2 regions of the Agrobacterium sp. SORGH_AS 787 genome follow, and region 1 is predicted to be linked to the other one. Evidence: predicted binding sites of a transcription regulator. Region 1 holds the regulator's gene; the other holds the start of a gene.

What was found. The regulator HrcA, encoded in region 1, represses chaperone genes, less so after heat shock. The targets are predictions, from matches to a motif close to GTTAGCACTCNCNNNNNGNGAGTGCTAAC.
Region 2: the regulator HrcA is predicted to act here: its motif matches at 2,332-2,360, upstream of groES (co-chaperone GroES).

What each region holds. Positions count from the first base shown of each region.
Region 1 covers NZ_JAUTBG010000002.1:1,204,572-1,208,992, reverse strand. Annotated here, with positions in the region: gene raiA (ribosome-associated translation inhibitor RaiA) at 1-490, shown strand, start outside; gene ptsN (PTS IIA-like nitrogen regulatory protein PtsN) at 559-1,020, shown strand; gene grpE (nucleotide exchange factor GrpE) at 1,233-1,868, opposite strand; gene hrcA (heat-inducible transcriptional repressor HrcA) at 1,989-3,080, opposite strand; gene rph (ribonuclease PH) at 3,247-3,963, shown strand; gene rdgB (RdgB/HAM1 family non-canonical purine NTP pyrophosphatase) at 3,978-4,421, shown strand, end outside.
Region 2 covers NZ_JAUTBG010000002.1:1,574,693-1,579,113, reverse strand. Annotated here, with positions in the region: gene QE435_RS16820 (TIGR01459 family HAD-type hydrolase) at 1-826, opposite strand, end outside; gene chrA (chromate efflux transporter) at 930-2,249, opposite strand; gene groES (co-chaperone GroES) at 2,420-2,716, shown strand; gene groL (chaperonin GroEL) at 2,792-4,421, shown strand, end outside.

The DNA of each region.
Region 1 (4,421 bases):
CAAATACTTCGATGGGGGGTATTCCGGCCAGGTGACGGTCGCGAAGTCCGGCCAGCTTTTTGCTGCGGATTGCAAGATCCACCTCGATACCGGGGTCGTTCTGCACGCGGCAGGACAGGCCAACGATCCGCAAGCCAGCTTCGATGCGGCGGCAGAGCGTATTGAAAAGCGCCTGCGTCGTTACAAGCGCAGGCTCAAGGATCACCATAACGGTTCAGCTTCAAAGGGGATCGATGAGGAAGTCGCCTACAGGGTGATGGACGCGGTCCCGGATGAGGATGAGGAAATCGCGGAGGATTTCGCGCCAACGATCGTGGCCGAGACGTCCAAACAGATCAAAACCATGACGGTTGCAAGCGCAGTCATGGCTCTCGATATGACCGATGAGCCAGTCCTGCTATTCCGCAGCCCGTCGAAGGAACTCAACATCGTCTACCGGCGCAACGATGGAAACATCGGCTGGGTCGACGCGACGATGATCAAGAGCTGAAGTCTAAAGACCCGGAAGGCGCCCCCAAGCGTCTTCCGGTTCGTCTCGATGGCATGAAGGAAAAAGAAATGGCATTGGCAGATTTGCTGCACCAAGATGCGATTATTCCCGCGCTAAAGGTCAATTCCAAGAAGCAACTCCTTCAGGAACTGGCAGCAAAGGCGTCCCGTATTACCGGGGTGTCCGAGCGGGACGTATTCGACGTCATCTTGCAGCGTGAGCGGCTCGGCTCCACCGGCGTCGGTCACGGCATTGCTATTCCTCATGGGAAACTTAGCAGCATCTCCTCCATTACCGGCGTCTTCGCACGCCTTGAAACGCCCGTCGATTTCGAAGCGCTCGACGACCAGCCGGTCGATCTCGTGTTTCTTCTGCTCGCACCGGAAGGTGCTGGCGCCGACCACCTGAAGGCCCTGTCGCGGATTGCCCGCGTTCTGCGCGACCCGGAACTGGTAGCGAAACTGCGCGCGACCGATTCCGACACGGCGATCTACACCTTTCTTAACCAGGAGCAGGTGAACGCGGCCTGAACGCCAAGTTTCGGTTCACGCGAAGAGTGCCTCGACGTTTAAAGCGCCGTGCGTCCTATTGGACGCACGGCGTTTTACATTTTTGAATCTAGGCATCGTGCTTTCCGAAAAGCGAGTCCGATTTTCGGGCCGATGCTGTAAAACAAAGGCCCGGATATCGATCAGATATCCGGGCCTTTGTCCTATTGGTCAGATGAAGACGAAGAACGCTTTCAGGCGTCCTTCTCATTCAGACCGCTTGTGCCGGGCTCAGCACCTGCCGGCGTTTCAACCTTAGGGCCGCCCTTGGCAACGCCGACCATGGCTGGACGCAGAACGCGGTCACCGATGGTGAAACCAGCCTGCACCACCTGAACGACGGTGTTGTTCGGAACGGTGGTGTTTGGGATTTCGAACATGGCCTGGTGGAAGTTCGGATCGAACTTCTGGCCTTCGGCGTCGATCTTCTTCACACCATGACGTTCAAGCGCGGAGAGCATGGAACGCTCGGTCATGTCGACGCCTTCGATCAGGCCCTTGATATTGGCTTCAGCGCTTGCCTTCAGCTCTTCGGGAATCGTGTCTAGCGCGCGACGAAGATTGTCGGAGACGGCCAGCATGTCGCGCGCAAAGCCCGCAACCGAATAGGCTTTCGCATCTTTCACATCGCGTTCAGTACGGCGACGGAGATTGTCCATTTCGGCTGCCAGGCGCAGAAACTTGTCGCGAAGATCGGCATTCTCGGCTTTCAGCACATCCACCGGATCGGGTTCTGCCTGCTCCGGCACCGCATTGTCCGCCGTCGTCGCTTCCACTGCTTCTTCGGCAGCGCCTGCGTCAGGTCCGGTCTTGTTGGTGTCATCAGTCATGACGTTCTCCAGATTATATGTCGTGTGGCTTGCAATGAGATTGAGCCCGATATCGAGCTTTGCCATGCAAAAATCAAGGCTTACGGGAAAAAGGAGCGATTTTTCAAGCGAGCGTCGCGGTCAGCGTCGCTTGGTGGAAAGACGCGCCATGATCTGGGCGGTGTAATCCACCATGGGCACGATGCGGGAATAGTTGAGCCGCGTCGGGCCGATGACGCCGACAGCGCCCACCACCCGGTTCTCGTCATCCTTATAGGGCGCGACGATCAGTGACGAGCCCGAAAGCGAAAACAGCTTGTTCTCCGAGCCGATGAAAATTCGCACACCCGAGCCCGTTTCAGCCAGATTGAGGATCTCGATCAGGTTCTCCTTGCGCTCCAGATCATCAAAGAGAAGCCGAACGCGGTCGATGTCCTCTTCGCCGGCTAGGCCCTCGAGGAGATTGGAGCGACCGCGAACGATGAGACGTCCAAGCTTGCCTTCCTCATTGTCGCCGGACCAGACGGCAAGCCCCCGCTCTACCAGATCCTGTGCCAGCGTGCTCAGCGCGCTTTGAAGTTCGTTCTTCTGTCGTGCTATCTGGCTGCGAAGCTCGGGCAGCGTCTGGCCACCGAGATGCGCATTGATGAAGTTGGCCGCCTCCGTCAGTTGCGAGGAGGTGATGCCGGACGGCAGCTCAATGATGCGGTTTTCGACCTGATTGTGGTCACCGACCAGAATGGCGAGACCCTTGGTGGGCTCGAGCCGGATGAACTCTACATGTTTGAGCACGGCATCGTTCTTGGCGGTCAGCACCAAGCCAGCTCCGCGCGACATGCCCGAGAGCATGCTGCTTGCTTCATACAGCAGGCCTTCGAGAGACTGTTCGCGCCCGGAGATCGGGCCGATCTGACGATCGATATTGGCACGCTCGGCCTCAGGCAGTTCGCCCACCTGCATGAAGGCATCGACAAAAAAGCGAAGACCGGTCTGGGTCGGCAGGCGTCCGGCGCTGACATGGGGCGAATAAATGAGGCCGAGTTCCTCCAGATCGCTCATGACATTGCGCACGGAGGCAGGCGACAGCGACATGGGAAGCAGGCGCGAGAGACTGCGCGAACCGAGCGGTTCGCCCGTTTCCAGATAGCCTTCGACAATACGCCGGAAGATTTCGCGCGAGCGATCATCCAGAAGCGCACCCGGCTCTCTACTAATAGGAGGAGTTATGCCCATGCCGCTTGTTATTCCCCAAGCTGTTTTTGACTGTCTTGAATATAGTCACTCGGTCTTCCAAGTGAAAATGGAAATTCGGCTATAGGCCCTGTTCTTCCGCTTTTCCTTTGCAAAAGCGTCGCCCTGACCTTAGAAGGCGGGAAGTTAAGAGACGGAGAGAAACGATATGCGGCCCTCAGGCAGAAAAACCGACCAGATGCGCAAGGTCTCCTTCGAGCGCAACTTCTCCAAGCATGCCGAAGGCTCCTGTCTCGTCAAATTCGGCGATACGCATGTTCTGGTGACGGCGAGCCTCGAAGACAAGACGCCACCGTGGCTGCGCAACAGCGGCAAGGGCTGGGTCACAGCCGAATACGGCATGCTTCCCCGCTCCACCAACGAGCGGATGAAGCGCGAAGCATCGTCCGGTAAGCAGGGCGGCAGAACGCAGGAAATCCAGCGCCTCATCGGCCGCTCGCTGCGTGCCGTCGTCGATCTGCAAGCACTTGGCGAACGTCAGATCAGCATCGACTGCGACGTCATCCAGGCCGATGGCGGTACGCGCACCGCCTCCATCACGGGTGCATGGATTGCCCTTCATGACTGCCTGAAGTGGATGGAAAGCCGCAATATGCTGAAGGTCGAAAAGGTTCTGAAGGACCACATCGCCGCCATCTCCTGCGGCATCTTCGCCAATCAACCAGTGATCGATCTCGATTACCTGGAAGACTCTTCTGCAGAGACCGACGCCAATTTCGTCATCACCGGCTCCGGCGGCATCGTTGAAATTCAGGGCACAGCCGAAGGCAAGCCTTTCTCGGAAGAAGAATTTCTGACGCTGCTTAGTCTTGCCAAGGCGGGCTGTGCGGAACTCGTCGAGATGCAGAAGCAGGCGATTGCCTGAACGGGACCAAGACCATGCGCAAACTTGATACGAGAACCATCGTCGTTGCCAGCCACAACAAGGGCAAGATCGCCGAGATCGCCGAACTGATCGGCCCTCTCGGTTTTTCGGCAAAATCGGCCGCCGAACTGAATTTCGAAGAGCCGGCGGAGACGGGCACGACATTCGAAGAGAATGCTGCGATCAAGGCGCTCGCTTCAGCCAAGGCATCCGGCATGCCGGCGCTGTCCGACGATTCCGGTCTGGTGATCGATGCGCTGGACGGCGCGCCGGGCGTCTACACTGCGGACTGGGCGGAAACCGGCAACGGCACACGCGATTTCGCTATGGCGATGCAAAAGGTGGAAAACGCGCTTCAGGAACGTGGTGCGACGACACCGGAGCAACGCACGAGCCGCTTCGTCAGCGTGCTGTGCCTCGCCTGGCCGGACGGTCACACCGAGTTTTTCCGCGGTGAG
Region 2 (4,421 bases), 370 kb from region 1:
AGCCGGGTGCTGCATTCTGGCTCTTCAGGTAGCTGTTGAGCAGCGCTTCATCGATCTCGCCATTCAAGGTGTATTCAGCCGCGTGGATACCGCCGCTGATATAGAGGAGATCGAGACCGGCGGAGATGGCGCCTTTGACGTCGGTCGGCATGCCGTCGCCGATTGCCAGAACGCGGTCCTTGCTGAACTCGCCGCGCACGTCCTTTGCCGCGGCAAAGCAGGCCTCGTAGATCGGCGCATGCGGCTTGCCGGCAATACGGACTTCGCCGCCCAGCTGCTCGAAATAAACCGCCATCGCGCCTGCACAGGGGATGATGCGTTCGCCGCGCTCGACCACAAGGTCCGGATTGGCGCAGATCATGGGTGCGGAACGGGCGACGAAGCCCTTCAGCATCTCGGTATAATCTTCCGGCGTTTCAGTCTCATCATCGAAGAAACCGGTGCAGACAACAGCTTCCGCGTCGCTTTCACCGACGACTGTAACGTCGAGACCATCGAATAGGGGCATATCTCGTTCGGGGCCGAGCAGGAAGACCTTCTTCGGTCCTTCGGCTATCAGTTCCCGCGTCACGTCGCCCGACGTGACGATGCGGTCATAGGCCTCATCTGGCACGCCGAGCGCGCGCAGCTGAGGAATGACGCCGACAGCCGGACGCGGGGAATTGGTGATGAGAACGACAGTCTTGCCGTTCTTACGCGCCTCGGCCAATGCGACACCGGCCGCAGGGAAAGCGGTTACACCATTGTGCAGCACCCCCCACACATCGGAGAGAATGACATCGAACTGGGAGGTGATGTCGCCAAGGGTGGCAATGCGGTGCGCCATGAATCTTCCAACTCTTTCTATCATTTTCAAGCTCGTGACATCGCAAAGGCCGGTTGCGATGGCAAGCGAAAAAGACAACAGGCCAGGGCCAATCGCTGGTGGCTCAACCGAGCCAAAGCCTGATGAAACCCGCCGCGACACAGACGCAAAGAACTGGCACCATGCCGAGTTTCAGGCGAAACAGCATGATGGCCGAGACCACGAAGAGCGCAAGCGATACGAGGTCAAGCGTGCTCCAGTCCGGCAGTGACATGCCGAAATTGATCTGGGGAAGCAGTTCAACCCGATCGACTTTTCCGAAAAGCACATGCAGGCCGAACCAGACTGAAAGATTGAGGATGACGCCCACGACAGCGCCGGTAATAGCAGACAGGGCGCCGGACAAAGCCGCATTGTCTTTCAAACGCTCGACATAGGGCGCGCCGAGAAAAATGAAGATGAAGCTCGGAACGAAGGTTGCCCAGGCGGCAATGCTTGCCCCCAGTACGCCGGCCAGCATGGGATCGAGCATGCCCGGATGCCGGAAGGCTGCAAGAAAGCCGATATAGGAAAGGACCAGAACGAGCGGTCCAGGTGTCGCCTCGGCGAGCGCCAGGCCATCCAGCATCTCGCTTGCCGTCATCCAGCCATGGGTTTCCACCGCAACCTGCGCCACATAGGCAAGAACCGCATAGGCGCCACCAAAGGTGACGACCGCGAGCCGTGAGAAGAACTCCTGCAATTCCAAGAGTGAACTCGGCGCCGCCACAAGCCAGCATAGCAGGAACGGCATCTGCCAAATCAGAATGCCGACCAAGACGCCTCGGAGTTGGCGCAGAAGAGATGGCGACTTGCTGCCCTCGTCAGGTTTTACCGAAGGTCCTCCCCGCGCTTTGAGAAAGCCAGCAACACCAGCGGCGAGAATAACGAGCGGAAAGGGAATGGCGAAAAAGAACAGGGCTATGAAGGCGGCAGCCGCAACACCGACGAGGAAGCGGCTCTTCAAGGCACGCTTCCCCACCCGCAGCAACGCTTCGATGACGATGGCAAGCACGCCCGCCTTCAGCCCGAAGAGGAGTGCGGGGAGCCAGTGTGTATCCTGATAGAGCGCATAAGCCGCTGCGAGCGCCACGATGACGAGAAAGCCGGGCAGGATGAAGAGTGTACCGGCAATGATGCCGCCTCGTCTGCCATGCAGCAGCCATCCGGCATAGGTTGCCAGTTGCTGCGCCTCCGGTCCGGGAAGAAGCATGCAGTAATTGAGCGCGTGCAGGAAGCGCTCCTCGGAGAGCCAGCGTTTCTCATCGACCAGCACGCGGTGCATCATGCCAATCTGCCCGGCTGGTCCGCCAAAGCTCAAAAGGCCGACGCGGCCGAAAACCAAAAAGAGCTCGGACAAGGTCGGATGGATGCAGGATGGTTCACGGCATAAAAAATCTGTCATGCAACCGCAGTAACCATTTTACGTGAAATTTTTCCGACAGGCCGTTCTTGACAGTCCCTGACGCCCTGCTTATCTCACTCTCGCTAGCACTCGGCAAATGAGAGTGCTAACATTAATCCAAGCGTGATCGTATCCGATCCGCGAATGTCATTTGATCGAGGGAATAGACAATGGCAAGCACCAATTTCCGCCCACTGCACGACCGCGTCGTCGTTCGTCGCGTTGAGTCTGAAGCTAAGACCAAGGGCGGCATCATCATTCCTGATACCGCCAAGGAAAAGCCGCAGGAAGGCGAAATCGTCGCCGTCGGCTCCGGCGCACGTGACGAGTCTGGCAAGATCGTCGCTCTCGACGTCAAGGTCGGCGACCGCATCCTGTTCGGCAAGTGGTCCGGCACGGAAGTCAAGCTCGACGGCGAAGACCTTCTCATCATGAAGGAAGCCGACATTATGGGCATTATCGGCTGATTTAGCCGCCTTCCGCATTTCCGTAATCTGAAGCCGGACATTGTTCCGGTCATTCGAAACCAGGAGTTTTGAAACATGGCAGCCAAAGAAGTAAAATTCGGCCGCTCGGCGCGCGAAAAGATGCTCAAGGGCGTCGACGTTCTCGCTGACGCAGTGAAGGTCACGCTCGGCCCGAAGGGTCGTAACGTTGTTATCGACAAGTCCTTCGGCGCACCGCGCATCACCAAGGACGGCGTTTCCGTCGCCAAGGAAATCGAACTGGAAGACAAGTTCGAGAACATGGGCGCACAGATGGTCCGCGAAGTTGCTTCGAAGACCAACGACATCGCTGGTGACGGCACCACGACTGCAACCGTTCTTGCCCAGGCGATCGTTCGCGAAGGCCAGAAGGCTGTTGCCGCCGGCATGAACCCGATGGACCTGAAGCGCGGTATCGATCTGGCCGTTGCTGAAGTCGTCAAGGACCTGCAGGCCAAGGCAAAGAAGATCAACACCTCTGAGGAAGTTGCTCAGGTTGGTACGATCTCCGCTAACGGCGACACGCAGGTTGGCCGCGACATCGCGGAAGCCATGCAGAAGGTCGGCAACGAAGGCGTCATCACCGTCGAAGAAGCCAAGACTGCTGAAACCGAACTCGAAGTCGTCGAAGGCATGCAGTTCGACCGCGGCTACCTGTCGCCTTACTTCGTAACCAACCCTGAAAAGATGGTTGCTGATCTGGAAGACGCTTACATTCTCCTTCACGAGAAGAAGCTCTCCAACCTGCAGGCCATGCTTCCGGTTCTCGAAGCTGTCGTTCAGACCGGCAAGCCGCTCGTCATCATCGCTGAAGACGTCGAAGGCGAAGCTCTTGCAACGCTCGTCGTCAACAAGCTGCGTGGCGGCCTCAAGATCGCTGCCGTCAAGGCTCCTGGCTTCGGCGACCGCCGCAAGGCCATGCTGGAAGACATCGCGATCCTGACCGGTGGTACGGTGATCTCCGAAGACCTCGGCATCAAGCTCGAAAATGTTACCCTCGACATGCTCGGCAAGGCCAAGAAGGTTTCCATCTCCAAGGAAAACACCACGATCGTTGACGGCTCCGGCCAGAAGACCGACATCGAAGGCCGCGTTGCCCAGATCAAGGCTCAGATCGAAGAGACCTCTTCCGATTACGACCGCGAAAAGCTGCAGGAACGCCTTGCCAAGCTCGCTGGTGGCGTTGCCGTCATCCGCGTCGGCGGTGCAACGGAAGTTGAAGTGAAGGAGCGCAAGGACCGTATCGACGACGCTCTGAACGCAACTCGCGCTGCTGTTCAGGAAGGCATCGTTGCTGGCGGTGGTACCGCTCTGCTTCGTTCCGCTCAGAAGATCACCGTCAAGGGTGTGAACGACGACCAGGAAGCTGGCATCAACATCGTTCGCCGCGCTCTGCAGTCGCTGGTTCGCCAGATCGCAGACAATGCCGGTGACGAAGCTTCGATCGTTGTTGGCAAGGTTCTCGACAAGGCTGACGACAACTTCGGTTACAACGCTCAGACCGGAGAATATGGCGACATGATCGCCATGGGTATCGTCGACCCGGTCAAGGTTGTCCGCACGGCTCTGCAGAACGCAGCTTCGGTTGCTTCGCTGCTGATCACCACGGAAGCCATGATTGCCGAGCTGCCGAAGAAGGAATCCGCAATGCCTGCAATGCCAGGCGGCGGCATGGGTGGCATGGACT